Regions from separate parts of the Pantoea sp. X-Soil-ISGK-355 genome, predicted to be linked through region 1. Evidence: predicted binding sites of a transcription regulator. Region 1 holds the regulator's gene; each other region holds the start of a gene.

Region 1 (4,190 bases):
ATCAACTGACACCACACGGCGGCCACGTCGGTTTCGTCGGCGGGACGTTACGCCAGCCCGAAATGTGGCTGGAACAGCGCATCCCGCAGTGGATCGCCCCTTTTCTGGATACCTGATCTCGTGATTATTCCCTGGCAACAGGTCTCTCCTGAGACCCTTGAAAATCTGATTGAAACCTTTGTGCTGCGTGAAGGCACTGACTATGGCGAGCATGAACGTAGCCTGCTGGACAAGGTGGCTGATGTGCGACGCCAGCTGGAAACCGGTGAAGTGGTGCTGGTGTGGTCGGAACTGCATGAATCGGTCAATATCATGCCGCGTAAAGAATTTCGTGGCTGATGCACCCGGCACCCTTTCATGATAACAATGCTCATCGTCCGACCTCACAGGGAGCTTTTCTATGTCTGCACGTCATCCCATTATCGCGGTGACCGGTTCCAGCGGCGCAGGAACCACCACCACCAGCCTGGCGTTCCGCAAAATTTTTCAGCAGCTTGACCTGCATGCGGCGGAGCTGGAAGGTGACAGTTTTCACCGCTTTACCCGCCCTGAAATGGATATGGCGATTCGTAAGGCACGCGATCTGGGACGTCATGTCAGCTACTTTGGCCCGGAAGCCAATGACTTTGGCCTGCTGGAGCAGAGCTTTAAAGAGTATGGTCTCAGCGGGGAGGGGCAGTCGCGTAAATATCTGCACACTTACGATGAGGCGGTGCCGTGGAATCAGGTGCCCGGCACTTTTACACCCTGGCAGCCGCTACCGCAGAACACCGATATTCTTTTTTATGAAGGATTGCATGGCGGTGTGGTGACAGCGCAGCACAACGTGGCGGAACAGGTCGATCTGCTGGTGGGCGTGGTACCGATTGTTAACCTGGAGTGGATTCAGAAGCTGGTACGCGACACTGGCGAGCGCGGTCATTCACGTGAAGCCGTAATGGATTCCGTGGTGCGCTCAATGGAAGATTACATCAACTACATCACACCGCAGTTTTCACGCACCCATATCAACTTTCAGCGCGTTCCAACCATCGATACCTCCAACCCGTTCGCAGCCCGCGCCATTCCGTCACTGGATGAGAGTTTTGTGGTGATCCACTTTCAGGCGCTGGAAGATATCGACTTCCCCTACCTGCTGGCAATGCTGCAGGGCTCGTTTATCTCGCACATCAATACGCTGGTGGTGCCCGGCGGCAAAATGGGTCTGGCGATGGAGTTGATCATGGGTCCGCTGGTGAAGCGGCTGATGGAAGGTAAGCGGATAGAGTAAGAGGTCAAAAGGGCCTTTCCAGACTAATGCCAATGCAGGATCAATCTGACAGCAGCGAAAATGCTTAACACGCAGGGAACCGGGTCAGAAAAGGAAAGCGTCCCGCGCCAGGGACGGCGCGGGACGAGCGGCCAGGGATTGGCTTAAGCGACTTTCCGATCTGACCCGGTTCCCAGCGCAGGCACAGTATCAACGCGGATTCCCTATGCAGGCACAATCTGACAGCGGACCGACACAAACCGCTCTGACCCTGTTCACAACGCAGGCACAATCTCAAAGCGGATTTCCGGACCAGGCACAGTCTTAAAGCAACCTGCATCAGATACTGGAAGTGAAGTTAGCAGGTCTGCAATAACCCCTGCGGCTACTAAAGTTCGATCACTTCATAGCTATGCGTAATGTTGACGCCTTTACCCAGCATGATGGCCACCGAGCAATATTTTTCAGCCGAAAGATCGACCGCGCGTGAGACCGCTTTATCCTGGAGCGCTTTGCCACTCACGATAAAATGCAGGTTGATGTGCGTAAAGATTCGCGGCGCCTCTTCACGACGTTCTGAGGTCAGTTTTACTTCACAATCAGCCACATCGTTGCGGCCTTTTTGCAGAATTGATACCACGTCAATCGCGCTGCATCCACCTGCCGCCATCAGCACCATTTCCATTGGGCTGGGCGCTTTATCACCTGAATTGCCATCCATCAGTATCTGATGGCCGGATGAGGATTCTCCAAGGAATGTCAGCCCTTCTACCCATTTCACTCTTGCCTGCATGATTTTTGCTCCGGAATACGCTGTTTTGTCGCCAGAGTACGCTTTCGCCTGGTAAACAGCAATCCAGAGAAATCCGCCTGTAGCTGAAGCGAGACAACAGAAGACAGTCGGCAAAAGCTGTGCTACAAACAGTGCTGAAAATATTTTTCGTCACCCGATGGCGAAGCCGGGAAGAATGATGCGCACTGCGCCTGATGCGGCCCGAATAATTTCCTGAAAAGGAAACGCTTGAAGCTTTCACCGCCTGACAGGGAAAACTGCCCCCTGTATTTTGGGCACGATTACAACAGAGGATAATAGCGAATGGTTCTCGGCAAACCGCAAACAGACCCTACACTCGAATGGTTCCTGTCCCATTGCCATATTCACAAGTATCCATCCAAAAGTACGCTGATTCACCAAGGTGAAAAAGCAGAAACGCTTTACTACATCGTGAAAGGTTCCGTCGCGGTTCTGATTAAAGATGAAGAAGGCAAAGAGATGATTCTTTCCTACCTGAATCAGGGCGATTTTATTGGTGAGCTTGGCCTGTTCGAAGAAGGTCAGGAACGCAGCGCCTGGGTACGTGCGAAAAGCGCGTGCGAAGTGGCGGAGATTTCTTACAAGAAATTCCGTCAGTTGATCCAGGTTAACCCCGATATCCTGATGCGACTCTCATCGCAGATGGCGCGTCGCCTGCAGGTGACGTCTGAAAAAGTGGGTAACCTCGCTTTCCTCGACGTTACCGGCCGCATTGCACAGACTCTGCTTAACCTGGCGAAGCAGCCAGATGCCATGACGCATCCCGACGGCATGCAAATTAAAATCACTCGTCAGGAAATTGGTCAGATTGTGGGTTGTTCACGTGAAACCGTGGGCCGTATTTTGAAGATGCTGGAAGATCAGAACCTGATCTCCGCACACGGCAAAACCATCGTCGTTTACGGCACCCGCTAATTCCTGTCATCCACGGCGTGATGGCAACATCACGCCGTTATTGTTTGTGTTGGGCCGATGTGGCGTCGAATCATTTACCATCCTGAAGTCAATTATGCCTTGCGGCAAACGCTGGTGCTCTGTCTGCCGGTGGCGCTGGGCTGGCTGGCTGGCGACCTGCAAAAAGGTCTGCTGTTCTCATTAGTGCCCGCCTGCTGCAATATCGCCGGTCTCGATACGCCGCATAAACGCTTTTTCAAACGTCTGATTGTGGGCGGTAGCCTGTTTGCCCTCGGCAGCTTTCTGATCCAGTGGCTCACCCTGCATGCGATTCCACTGCCGCTGATCCTCTTCGCTATGCCTTTGCTGCTCGGCGTCACGGGTGAGATCAGCCCGCTGCATGGCCGTCTGCTGCCCGGCACCCTGATTGCCGCCATCTTTACCCTGAGCCTGATTGGCCGCATGCCCATCTATGTCACCCCGCTGCTCTATATCGGCGGCACGCTGTGGTACGGGCTGTTTAACTGGTTCTGGTTCTGGCTGTGGAAAGAGCAGCCAATGCGCGAAAGCCTGAGCCTGATCTACCGCGAGCTGGCTAACTACTGCGACGCGAAATACACCCTGCTGACGCAGCTGACCGATCCGGAAAAGGCGCTGCCGCCACTGCTGGCCCGTCAGCAGAAAGTGGTCGATCTGATTAACACCTGTTATCAGCAGATGCATATGCTGTCGGCAAGCCGCGATCACAGCCATAAAAGGCTGACGCGCGCTTTCCAGGTGGCCCTCGATCTGCAGGAGCATATCTCGGTCAGCCTGCATCGGCCGGAAGAAGTCCAGAAGCTGGTGGAGCAAAGCCATGCTGAAGCGGTGATCCGCTGGAATGCCAAAACCATCTCGGCCCGGCTGCGGGTGCTGGCAGATAACATTCTTTATCACCAGTTACCCGACCGCTTTGCGATGGATAAACAGCTCGGCGCACTGGAGAAAATTGCCCATCAGCATCCCGATAATCCGGTGGGTAACTTCTGCCTTTATCACTTCAACCGCATTGCGCGGGTGCTACGCACCCAGAAACCGCTTTACCAGCGCGATCTGATGGCAGACCGCCAGCGCCGCCTGCCGCTGTTACCGGCGCTGCGCAGTTATCTCTCGTTTCGCTCGTCGTCGCTGCGCACGGCGGGTCGCTTTGCGGTGATGCTGATGCTGGGCAGCGCGCTGGCGCTGTTCTTCAAC
Region 2 (4,190 bases), 3.3 Mb from region 1:
CGATGAGGTCAGCAGCAATGCAGTAGATGTGCTGATCCACGGCATGCGTCGCAAGCTCGACAACGACGTGATCCGTAACGTGCGCGGGCTGGGTTGGCGGGTTCCGGCAATATGAAACCTTTCCGCTTTATGCGCTCACTGCGCAACAAACTTCTCTCTACGCTGCTGGTTATTCACCTGCTGATGATCGGCGGCGTCACATGGTATTTCTTCAGCTGTTACGGCGATATGGTCGGTACCATGAAGGACGATCAGCTGGCAAAAATCGCTGATGCCTGGTCCACTAATAAACAGATGCCCGCCCTGATGCCGATGCTCATTGCGCCGGACAAAGCAAAAAGCGCCTTTGTAGTTCAGCTCTGGGACGATCAGGGCCAGTTGCGGGCCAGCTCATGGCCGGAGTTACAGGCTCCGCTGCAAAATCAGCGCGGATATCACGATGTGCATGTGGGTCAGTGCGACGACTGTGAATGGCGTATTTTTACCCGGCCCGGCATGCCCGGCAGCGAGATCAAAACCATCCAGGTGATGCACAACCTCAGCTACATGAAAGCCTCGATGGTTAAGCGGGCGCTGTCGGCGATCATTCCGATGATCCTGATGATGCCGCTGTCGCTGCTGGTGATCTGGCTGGTGGTGCGCAAGATCACCCGGGATCTGCAGGTCGCTTCACGTCAGATTGCGGCGCAGGAGACACATCATCCGCACAATGTTTCACCTGAGGGCTTACCGGATGAGATCCTGCCGCTGGTAGCCGCTTACAACTCGCTGCTGAGTAAGCTGCGTGACGCCTGGTCGTCGCAGCGTCAGTTCCTGGAAGATGCTGCCCATGAGCTGCGTACGCCGGTAACAGCGGTGACGTTACAGCTGGAAAACCTGCGTCAGCATATTCAGCCAGGCGAAGCGAGCCGTCAGTTCAGCCAGCTGGAAGCGGGCGTCACGCGCACCCGTCACCTGGTCACACAGTTACTCAATGTCTCACGCCAGGATGACCAGAGCGTGGTGTCCAGCGTGGAGCATATTGAACTGGACGATCTGCTGAAAGAGAGCATTGAGCAGCTGATGGTGGTGGCGGACAAACGCGGCATTGATATCGGCTTTAATGGCTCCACGCAGTACCGTCTGCAGGCCAGCCGTTCTGAATTGCGCAGCCTGTTCGACAACCTGATTGGTAACGCTATGTTGCACACGCCGGAAGGCAGCCTGGTCGATGTGCTGCTGCATCGGGTGGCGGGCAAAACGGTGGTCGATATTGTCGATAACGGACCGGGCATGCCGGAATCCTTTATCGAACGCGCGTTCGACCGTTTTACCCGTTCGCCTGACGTTAAAGCCCAGGGCAGCGGGCTGGGACTCTCCATTGTGCGTAACGTCGCACAGAAACATCAGATCCACGTTGCCCTTACCAACTGCCTGACACCACAGGGTGCTGTTTGTGGTTTGCAGGTTCGCGTCACCCTTCCCTGATCCCGCCTGTTTGATCACGAACCAGACAACGTAAACGGTTGCCTGGTTCCGTTCGATCCACATCGTTATTGTGAAGTTCGTCACATTTTAGCTGAATTGTAATGCAACACTTTTTGACAAACGTGAGCAAAATCTATTTTCTATCGATCTGTTACAGGCACGCTACGCGGGCTGAAGAACGGGTTGTTATTCGCTGTGAAACCCTCATTCCCATCAAGGGACCGATTTCTCTCTGACTGCGTCTGGTGTGCGGCGGTCAAAAGCATGTGGCTGATAATAATGAAATATAAAACGTTGATAGCAGGTGCCGTGCTGGCATGTTCATTGAGTGGTGCTGCGCAGGCCGCTGAAAGCGATCCACAGTATGTCTCCGACTGGTGGCATCAGAGCGTGAACGTGGTAGGCAGCTACCACACGCGTTTCGGACCGCAATTTAATAACGACGTTTATCTGGAATATGAAGCGTTTGCGAAGAAAGAGTGGTTCGATTTCTACGGCTATCTGGACGTGCCTAACTTCTTCGGCGTGGGCAACAGCAATGCCAACGGCGTGTTCGACCACGGTTCACCGATGTTTATGGAGATTGAACCGCGCTTCTCTATCGATAAGCTAACCGGCACCAGCCTGGCCTTTGGCCCGTTCAAAGAGTGGTATTTCGCCAATAACTATATCTACGATATGGGCCGCAACAGCGACAACCGCCAGAACACCTGGTATATGGGTCTGGGCACCGATATCGATACGCACAGCGATGTCGGCCTGTCGCTGAACGTCTACGCCAAATATCAGTGGGAAAATTACGGCGCGGCAAACGAAAACAGCTGGGATGGCTATCGCTTCAAGGTGAAATACTTCGTGCCAATCACCACGCTGTGGGGCGGTAATCTGGGCTATGTGGGCTTCACCAACTTCGACTGGGGTTCTGACCTCAACGAGAAAGGCGGTTCATCACGCACCAGCAACTCTATCGCCTCCAGCCACATTCTGTCACTGGGTTACGATCACTGGCATATTTCTGCAGTGGCGCGTTACTTCCACAACGGCGGACAGTGGGCGGATGGTCAGGAGCTGAACTTCGGCAAAGGGCCATTTGAAGTGAAATCGACTGGCTGGGGTTACTACCTGGTAGCGGGTTATAACTTCTGATAATGATGACGGGCGGCTGAAAAAACGCCCGTTGCACAGGAGAACTGGCCTGGGGCATTAACGCCTCCAGGCCAGCTCTCCTCCAGGCCAACTTTTGAGAGGCAGGTTTAGCCACTCAGTCCTGCATCTGAACGTCGTTTATCCCTGCGGCTTCTCGACATTGATGCGCCACGGAATGTTGAACTTATCAATGAACATCGCGAATCCATTCGACCAGAATGTCTCCTGCCACTCAGTTGTCACCTTGCCGCCTGCCGACAGTTTCTCAAACCAGGCTTTACCCTTTTCGACATCAGTGGTGGAAAGGCTGACCGCATAACCGGCATGTTCAGACGCGGGCGGCTTCTCAGTATTGCCGTCGCTCAGCATCAGCTCACCGTCACCGATACGCAGCTGGGCATGCATGATCTTTTCTGGCGGCTGCGGCGCGGCAGACTGATCGCCGACCTGCTCACCCTGATCCGGCATATCACCAAATTTCATTTTAGAGAGCAGCTCTCCCCCGGTCGCCTGCAGATAAAAGTCGATAGCCTCTTCACAACGGCCATAGAGAAACAGATAAGGACTGACTTGCATCGTAACCTCTATTTGTCGGGTGGATTTTTACAGTACCTCTATAGTGTAGACGATCGACTTTACCCACTGATTTCATTGACAATAACGCCGAAAGAGTTGTGCCATATAACTGCTCATCGGCGTCAGCGCGGTGTCTTTGCGCTGGATCAGATAGAAGATCGCTTTCGGTAAGGGCTCGTCGAGCGTCAGCGCCACCAGCGACCGCCCCAGAATGGGATCGTCAATCACGTCGACCGACAGAATACTGATGAAATCGCTTTGCGCCACCAGGCTGGTGCAGGCCATAAAGGTTTCACAGGTCACCACGATTTTGGGTGCCATGCCGCGCTCGCCAAACAGATCGTGCAACAAGCGGTAGTAACTGCCTTTCGGCGTTGGCATCGTCCAGTCCGCCTGCTGTAACTCCGCCAGAGAACGCGCCTTTTCCAGCGGATGGCCTTTGCGCACCACTACCTTGTACTCGCGCTCCATCATCCGCTCATACATCAGCTCCTGATCGAGATGGCTCTGATCGTAGGTATTAATGGTGAAATCGAGTGCCCCCTGACGCAGTTCATGCACCATCGACACCAGCTGGCCTTCGACGATGCGCACCTTCACCAGCGGGTATTCGCGATGAAACTGGTTAATCACCTGCGGCATAATGGTGCGCGCCACGCTGCCACCAACGCCGATATTCACCTGACCGCCACCCAGTCCCAGCCGCTGCTGAATATCCTCTTCGGCGACCCGCAGCTCTGCCAGCACCAGGCTGGCATGCCGAAAAAAGTTATCACCGATATCGGTTAACACTACGCCCTGCTGACGGCGGATAAACAGCTTTGCCCCCAGCTCGCGCTCCAGTTCCTGAATCGCTTTAGTTAACGCCGGTTGTGACAGCCCGGAAAGACGGCTTGCCGCCCGGATACTGCCCTGTCGCGCCACGTCAGTGAAGGCGCGCAGCTGATGGAGCTTGAGATTGGCAGACATAATTTTGCGATAACCGTTGTTTATCAGTCACA
Region 3 (4,190 bases), 3.3 Mb from region 1:
GATAAAAAGGCATGCGATTATCCGGCGTTTAGCGCCACGTTTTCAACTCTAAGAGGGAGATTCTTTGGCATAAAGAAAGATTGGGCGCAGGAGGCTGGCAGACGCCCGACGGAAGCCAGCCTGAAACGCTGAGGCCATAAAGTTAATGTCATATAAAGGCAGGATTCGCACCGGCGCAGTCGGGATGAGACAGGATGCGCCGGCGGAGAGAGGATTAACCTGGCAACGAAAGCTCGCCGCCCTGCGCAATCGCGCGTTGCCAGGCGGCGCGCTGCTGCACCGTCTGCAACCATTTCTCTGTGGCAGGCATCCGATCCAGTCCGCCACGCCGCGCCAGTGCCAGCAGCGGAAAGCTCATCTGGATATCCGCAATGGTAAAACGCTCACCGGCAAACCACGTATTGGCTGCCAGATGCTGTTCGATCATCTGCCTGTGCGGCTTTAGCTGTTTATCCAGGAATGCCTTCTGCACCCCTTTGCCAAATGCCGCGCCGACCGGACGCAGCAGCCAGGGCACCGGCGCTTTGCCCATCTGACCGAAGATCAGTTTCATCACCAGCAGCGGCATCAGCGAGCCTTCGGCGTAGTGCAGCCAGTAGCGGCACTGTAACCGTGACGCCTCATCACTCACTTTCAGCCTGAATTCGTGATCATATTTCTCTTCAAGGTATTCGAGAATGGCCCCCGATTCTGCTACCACCTGGTTCCCGTCAGTAATGACCGGCGATTTTCCCAGTGGATGCACTTTTTTTAGCGCCTCCGGGGCCAGCATGGTCGGTTCGCGTTGATAGCGTTTAATCTGGTACGGCACTTCCAGCTCTTCCAGCAGCCACAGCACCCGATGCGAGCGCGATTTCTCAAGATGGTGAACGGTGATCATCATGATTCCCTGTGTGTTGACCTTCACCAAGTATAGACGTCACTCCACAGCCGGATGTTTATCATCCTGCTCCGGGTCAAGCAGCACCGCACCTGAGCCCTGCTGACCCAGCCGGTCGCCGGGATTACGCAGCGGACAGTCGCGCATCGACAGGCAGCCGCAACCGATACAGCCATCCAGGTCATTGCGCAGGCGGGTAAGAGTTTCAATGCGTTTATCCAGCTCTTCGCGCCAGTGCTGAGTCAGCGCATCCCATTCCGTCGTCGACATGCGCTTATCTGGCGGAATGTGGTCGAGACTGTCACTGACCGTCGCCAGCGGGATGCCAATGCGCTGAGCAATCTTGATGATCGCCACGCGTCGCAGCACATCGCGGCTGTATCGGCGCTGATTGCCGCTGTTGCGGGTGCTGAAAATGAGGCCTTTGGTTTCATAAAAGTGCAGCGCCGAGACCGCCACACCGCTGCGGCGCGCCACTTCCCCGGGTGTTAAGACCGGTTTTGGATAGTTACGTTCTTTTTTCATCAGACCCTTTACCTAAAGTTAACTTGAGGAATTATACTTCTTCTCCGTTGAAACCCCTAAACTCCCATTACCCCTTATTAAGCACCAGAAGGATGAGGCCATGATGCAAGAAGAGATCATTCATTCCCTGACGGACTGGATTGACCAGAACCTCGATAAGAGCCTGTCGATTGATGAGGTTGCGGCAAAATCAGGCTATTCGAAATGGCACCTGCAGCGTATGTTCCGTTCCGTGACGAAACAGACGCTGGGTGGCTATATTCGTGAGCGCCGCCTGACGCTGGCCGCAGAAGCGCTATCGCAGACACAGCGTCCGGTGTTTGATATCGCGATGCAGTATGGCTATGACTCGCAGCAAACTTTTTCACGGGTGTTTCGTCGTCAGTTTTCACAGACCCCGACCGCTTACCGCCACACCATGCGACGCCAGGCGATTCAGCGCCCTCGCCTGCTGAGTTTCGGTTGTAACGATCCGATCAACAGCTTTACCCAGCGCACGACCGGCGAGTGCTGCCCGGTCCGTTAATTCTTCGCTGCGCCCGCTCCGGGCGCATCTGTCTGATTTCCCCGCCGTTCTTCTTCTACTGCTCATTTTTTCTGCACACCACTACCATACAAGAGTCAAATTTTGTTCAAAATTTAAAATCGGGTGATATAATGTGACCCAAGTCACACTTTGAACCTGGGTTGACGGCAAAAAAGTCCTACCTGACACACTTTTTTGTCGCCGGTGATGTCCGCAGATTGTCAGGAATACTTACTGATAGTGAGGTCCGGCCGATGGCTACGTTAACCGCCAGTTTTCTTGTTATGCGTTGGGAACTGCTGAGCGCAATCATGATGTTTTTTGCCAGCACCCTGAAAACCAAACTTCGTCAGGATAGCCGTCACGTGATGGCCTTTATGTGTGGCGGGATTGGTTTAGGCATGACCTGCTGGTTTGTTACCGGTCTGATGGGCATTACCCTGAGCATGGAAAACGTACATAACTTCGTGGAAATCTCAAAGCACGCCTTTATCGATGCGATGAGCCAGGCGCCTGCTGACTGGCCGATGCCCTGATTTTTACGCATAAAAAACCCCGCTTAGCGGGGTTTTTTATATTGCTGTGTGAACTTAAATTTTCTTCAACATGGCAGGAATATTAACATCCTGCACTGTAACGCCCGGGCTCTGCGTTCCGCGGCGGTCCTGAATCCACATATCTCCCATCATCTGGTTTAAACCACGATCTAATCCGGTAACCAGCCCTGCACCTGGGGTGAAGGTCAGTTCGCCAAAGTAAATATGCTCGTCATGGATATACCAATCCACACGCACGTAGTCGAAATCGCTGGCCAGCTTCTTGCTCAGTTCGAGCGCATGTTCCAGTGACGGCATAATCGGTGACACATCCAGCCCGGTATCGCGAATCTTGTGATAGGCCTCATTGAGGTTATTCACGTAGAAGTTCATCGACAGCAGCGGCTGGCAGCGGTTGTAGATTACCTGCAGCACATATTCGAACCGGCCATCACGCTTGTTGAACATATGGAATTTGTAATCGATCGGCGCGCTTTTGCCATCACCAATGTACTTCTCAACCAGGATGCGTGGCTTGATGTAGCGGTAGTGAATCTCGCGCGCTTCATTGGCGAAATCGGTCTTCAGCCAGCGATAGCAGTCATGAATGATCTGCTGCTTGCGCAACGCGTCCGGCTCTTCCAGCAGTATTTCTACCATGTTGGAGGCGTGGTTCGGCTTGATCACCGTTCCCCTCCAGCAAGGCAGGCTGTTCAGCGTGGTCGGGTCAGTGGTTTCGTGTACCAGCGGGATCAGGTACTCATTACCGATTTTTTCAGCAATGAATTCGCGTACCGAGTACTTATCTGACAGACGACCGTAGTTCTGGTAATCGCCGAAGATAAACTTACGGTACAACACCTTCTCGTTGAACACTTTTGGCTGACGCAGATTGGGCAGCTTTCTGAACTTATGGAAGTAGTAGATGCGGTCCTGATAAGCCCAGGGCATCTTCTTGATAAAGTACTGCACACTTTTTCTGAGTTCTTCTTTCAACTTGAGCATATCTGACCTCATTTGTATGTTTTGTAGTTGAGTGAGGAAACCTGAATCTTTTGAATGACGCCGTTTTTAAAGAAGTAATTCATTACGGTCAGGGACAAAAGTTCTGAAAGGAAAACGCTCCACGCGGCCCCCATGATGCCGTGACCCTGGATCAACCACCAGGAGAGCGGCAGACTGATGACCATCAGGCAGATGATTTTCCTCAGCAAGTAGTTAAATCCTCCCTCTTTGACCATGTAGCGATACGCTACGGTCCCCATTGCCGAAAAGCTGGTCGCTATCGACAGCAACGTAATGAGACTTCCTGACTGTGTGTATTCCGGTCCGTACAACGCGATGATGATTTGCTCGCCGTAAAGCGAAATGACAAGCAGCATCAGCAATGAAACCGCCATAACGTAGCCATTGAGCCGGGCAGCCAGCTTAATGGCGACCTCGCCGCGCTCCCTGAAGATTTCAGTGAAGCAGGAGGTGATAAGCGCAACCGGGATAAAAATCCAGGAGGCGGAAATAGTATTCGCCGCCGCAAAGAGACCGAGGTCGCGCGCAGGCGCCGTGCCTGCCAGAAACATCTGCGCCGCTTTGACCTGCACCGAGATAAAGATGCTGGAGATCGCCAGCGGCAGACCGGCATACATCAGATAGCGCAGATAGGCGGTGCGCTTTTCGCGCGGTGGCATCTGATCCTGGTGGTCCTGATAGAAGTTGTGACGCTTGA
Region 4 (4,190 bases), 790 kb from region 1:
GATGCCAACGTGATCAAGTCGCATCTTCAGGTGAAACGCATTCTGATCCATTATTCGGCCTCCAGAACCATTGCCGCACCCAGACCGCCCGCCGCACACGCCGTGACCAGTCCTAACCCGCCACCGCGACGGCGTAATTCATTCAGCGTCTGGGTGATCATGCGCGCGCCCGTGGCGGCAAAAGGATGACCATAAGCGATTGAACCGCCCAGCACGTTAAAGCGCTCTTCATTCACTTCGCCCAGCGCATGAGCACGGTTCAGCACCTCGCGGGCAAAGCGCTCGTCGCGAAAAAGTTGCAGATTGCTCAGGGTCTGGGCCGCGAACGCTTCATGCATATCAATTAGCGTCAGATCGGCCAGCGTGATTCCGGCGCGATCCAGTGCCAGTGGTGAGGAGTACGCCGGACCCAGCAGCATATCCTGCTGTACACCAATCGCGGTAAACGCGTAGCTGCGCAGATAGCCCAGCGGCGTGACACCCAGTTCACGGGCGCGGCCTTCGCGCATCAGAATCACGGCGGCCGCGCCGTCGGTGAGAGGCGTGCTGTTGGCCGCCGTGACGCTGCCGTGCTGACGATCAAACGCCGGACGCAGCCGGGCGTAATCCTCTGCTCTGGCATTCATACGGACGTTATTGTCCTGGTCAATAGCGGTTTTCCACGGCGGCACAAAGGCTGCCATCACTTCCTGATTCAGTACTCCGGATTGCCAGGCCCTGGCGGCATGCTGATGGGATCGCAGCGCCAGCGCATCCTGTGCTTCGCGAGTGATGCCGTGACGCTTAGCCATCTGCTCCGCAGTGTCGCCCATACGCAGGCCGGTCGAATACTCCGCCACTGCAGGCGGGACCGGCAGCAGATCACGCGGACGCAGACGCCGCAGGATGTGCAGTTTTTGACCGAAGCTGCGGGCTTTATTGAGATCCACCAGCGCGCGGGCCAGCGTTTTACTGACCCCAATCGGCAACACCGACGAAGAGTCTGCGCCACCGGCAATACCGGCAGAGATGGTGCCCGCCAGCAGACTTTCTGCCACATTCGCTACCGCCTGAAAGCTGGTGGCGCAGGCACGGCTGACGCTGTAGGCATCGGTATGCACACTCAGCCCGCTGCTTAATACAATTTCACGCGCAATGTTCGGCGCTTCCGGCATCTGCACCACCTGACCAAAGACCAGTTGCTCGATCACCTCAGCCGGCAGTTCACTGCGCGCCATTAATTCGCTGACCACCATCCGTCCCAGCTCAATGGCGGGAATGCCATGGAAGCCGGTCGCCTGGCGCAAAAAAGGGGTGCGTAACCCGTGGGTTATTGCGATGCGTTCACCATCACGCGTCAGCAGCGGCTGCGCTTTGCTCATTGTTCTCACCTGTGGCTGGGACTGTGGCATCATTGCCTGAAGAGGTCTGACCTGATCAGTGTTAACCACAAGCGGGTGAGCCGCCAATACCGGAAAGGAAAAAGTGCGAAGAGAAACACGAAAATGAAAAACGCCGCATTAATGCGGCGTTATGAGACTTAACGCAAACCGAGCTGAAAAATCATCGTTTCAGCCTGGCAGCTGAAAGTAAAATCGATATCCAGCTGCACACCCTGATTCACCTCACTGAAGCGCGACTCAATCACACAGGGTTCCGATTCAACTTCACGTGCACGTTCGGTGAGGAGAGCTAATTTGGCTTCCGCATCGGCACGCTGAGCAAACCACTCCGACCAGCTGGCGGTGCAATCGGTATTATCCATTACCGTGCCCACATCAACACAACAACAGGCTGCTGTTTCGGTCGCACTGCATTTTTTAATGGCATCAGTCATTTCATTCTCCTGACCAGCGATCTGGTGGGTTGAGCGATTTTATGGCCGAAATTTTACCTGCTCGCGTAAAGATGCGCCATGTACATGGCGCTAAGTGACGAATATCACAATAAAAATTGATCCAGAACAAACTGGAATCGGTATGCTGTGCAGAATCAGGGCTGTTTTGTTATGCAGATCGAATTTTAAACGATCAAACCTGAAATATTTTAAAAACAATATTGCAACATGCACACAGGTCGGACCTATACTCTCCGCACTGGTCTGATATGTGCGTTTTACATCAGTCCCTACAATCCGCCGTCCTTTGTTACGCGACGTTATAGCGTTAAATAATAATTCACATGAGGTTGTGGTCATGAACCATAAAAACCTGTTTGCAAAGTCAGCCGTGGCGGCTGCAGTGGCGCTTGTCTCTTCACACGTTTACGCAGCTGGGTTTCAGTTAAATGAGTTTTCTACGATTGGTTTAGGTCGCGCATATTCAGGCGAAGGGGCAATGGGCGATACGGCGGCATCAGCCAGCCGTAACCCGGCGACGATGGCATTAATGGATCGTCCGGAATTTTCACTCGGTGCGGTCTATATTGCGCCAGATGTCAATATTAGTGGTCGCAGTCCCAGCGGACGCAGCCTGGATGCTAATAATATTGCCCCGAATCAGTGGGTTCCCAATATTCATTATGTCCAGCCCATCAACGATCAGTGGTGGATCGGCGCGTCTGCAACCTCTAACTATGGCTTAGCAACAGAGTTTAATAATGGCTACACCGCGGGGGGTTACGGCGGTAAAACCGATCTGGTGACCGGCAATTTTAATCTCAGCACCGCGTACCGTTTAAATGAACATTTTAGTTTTGGCGTCGGTTTTGATGCGGTTTATGCCAAAGCCAAAATTGAACGCTATGCCGGTGAGTCAGGCGCAAGACTGGGCGTTCCGGCTGATACGCAGGTTGCCCATCTGAAAGGCGATGAGTGGGGATATGGCTGGAACGCCGGTGTCCTGTATGAAGTGGATGAGAATAACCGCTTCGGCTTTACCTATCGTTCAGAAGTGAAAGTCGACTTCGATGGCGATTACAAAAGCAGCCTCTCTTCCCGACTGAATGCAGTGAATAATCCGGAAGTGTCAGGTGTGCCGTTTGGCACCAATGGTACCACCGTTCCTGGCGCGTTAACCCTGAATCTGCCAGAGATGTGGGAAGTATCGGGCTGGCATAAAGTGGCACCGCAGTGGGCGGTTCACTACAGCATGGCGTACACCAGCTGGAGCCAGTTCCAGGAGCTGAAAGCCACCGGTTCTAACGGCCAGACGCTGTTCTATAAAGATGAAAGCTTCCACGATGCCTACCGCATTGCACTGGGCACAACCTATTCCTACGACAAGAACTGGACGTTCCGCACCGGTATTGCGTTTGATGACAGCCCGGTTCCGGCCGATAAGCGCTCTATCTCTATTCCGGACCAGGATCGTTTATGGCTGAGTGCGGGTACGTCTTATGCCTTTAACGATGATGCCTCGGTTGATTTAGGCATCTCTTATATGCACGGACAGAAAGTGACGGTGAAAGAAGGGCCTTATACCTTTACCTCTGAAGGTAAAGCCTGGCTCTACGGTGCGAACTTTAATTACAAGTTCTGACTGGATGGTACGATCATAAAGGGCGACTCTGGTGAGTCGCCCTTTTTTATGGACGTGGATCGCTTAATGGTTCAGGGAGCATACGCCTTGCACAAAGACGCAAAACCGCCATCCCTGGCTGCTCAGCGCGGGCGATTACTCGGCGTCAATATCCTTCAGGTCATCCTGAATCGCGGCTGCGTTAGGATTATCTTCCGGCTTGAGCTTGCCGCCACGTGCCAGGAAGTCGTGACGCTGGAAGTACGCGTTACGGATAAAGGCGTACGGATCGCTCTGCTGTTTCAGGATTGCATCAGAGTCCAGCAGCTGCGCGCGGGTCTCAATCCCTTCAAGCGTCCATTTACCAATCGACATTGGCCAGGTCAGCCAGCCGAGGATCGGATAAAGCGTATCAACGTAGTCGCCGCCATCCTGACGCACCGTGAAGCTGCCGTAAGCAGGCAGCTCAACATAAGGCCCGTAGCCGACGCCATAGTGACCAAGCGTGGTACCGAAACGGTGCGGCTCTTCACGCGCCAGTTCCGGGTTCGCCTTGCCGGCAACGTCAATGAAACCGCCCAGTCCCAGCACGCTGTTCAGGAAGAAACGGGTAAAGTGAATACCCGCATCACGTCCGTTACCGACCAGAATGGCGTTGACCATACTGGCTGGCTCTTCCAGGTTGCCGAGGAAATTGCTCAGCCCGGTACGTGCCGGGACCGGCACATAATCACGCCAGGCCACAGCGACCGG

The links. Region 1 encodes CRP, which controls carbon source genes, mostly activating them, when cyclic AMP is high. Its sites were predicted from a motif close to ATGTGANNNNNNTCACAT; they were not measured.
Region 2: the regulator CRP is predicted to act here: its motif matches at 1,536-1,553, upstream of AC6I8J_RS01660 (nucleoside-specific channel-forming protein Tsx).
Region 3: the regulator CRP is predicted to act here: its motif matches at 2,063-2,080, upstream of AC6I8J_RS01490 (YjcB family protein).
Region 4: the regulator CRP is predicted to act here: its motif matches at 1,909-1,926, upstream of AC6I8J_RS13195 (YfcZ/YiiS family protein).

Annotation. Positions count from the first base shown of each region.
Region 1 covers NZ_AP035971.1:3,673,335-3,677,524, forward strand. Annotated here, with positions in the region: gene AC6I8J_RS16940 (hydrolase) at 1-116, shown strand, start outside; gene AC6I8J_RS16945 (YheU family protein) at 121-339, shown strand; gene AC6I8J_RS16950 (phosphoribulokinase) at 401-1,270, shown strand; gene AC6I8J_RS16955 (OsmC family protein) at 1,638-2,042, opposite strand; gene crp (cAMP-activated global transcriptional regulator CRP) at 2,346-2,978, shown strand; gene AC6I8J_RS16965 (YccS/YhfK family putative transporter) at 3,036-4,190, shown strand, end outside.
Region 2 covers NZ_AP035971.1:382,046-386,235, reverse strand. Annotated here, with positions in the region: gene AC6I8J_RS01670 (response regulator) at 1-115, shown strand, start outside; gene AC6I8J_RS01665 (sensor histidine kinase) at 112-1,467, shown strand; gene AC6I8J_RS01660 (nucleoside-specific channel-forming protein Tsx) at 1,747-2,613, shown strand; gene yjdN (VOC family metalloprotein YjdN) at 2,752-3,189, opposite strand; gene AC6I8J_RS01650 (LysR family transcriptional regulator) at 3,262-4,158, opposite strand.
Region 3 covers NZ_AP035971.1:344,329-348,518, reverse strand. Annotated here, with positions in the region: gene AC6I8J_RS01505 (glutathione S-transferase family protein) at 215-880, opposite strand; gene soxR (redox-sensitive transcriptional activator SoxR) at 920-1,405, opposite strand; gene soxS (superoxide response transcriptional regulator SoxS) at 1,506-1,931, shown strand; gene AC6I8J_RS01490 (YjcB family protein) at 2,186-2,467, shown strand; gene AC6I8J_RS01485 (ATP-grasp fold amidoligase family protein) at 2,522-3,472, opposite strand; gene AC6I8J_RS01480 (oligosaccharide flippase family protein) at 3,481-4,190, opposite strand, start outside.
Region 4 covers NZ_AP035971.1:2,887,786-2,891,975, forward strand. Annotated here, with positions in the region: gene fadJ (fatty acid oxidation complex subunit alpha FadJ) at 1-51, opposite strand, end outside; gene fadI (acetyl-CoA C-acyltransferase FadI) at 51-1,361, opposite strand; gene AC6I8J_RS13195 (YfcZ/YiiS family protein) at 1,520-1,816, opposite strand; gene fadL (long-chain fatty acid transporter FadL) at 2,175-3,458, shown strand; gene mlaA (phospholipid-binding lipoprotein MlaA) at 3,594-4,190, opposite strand, start outside.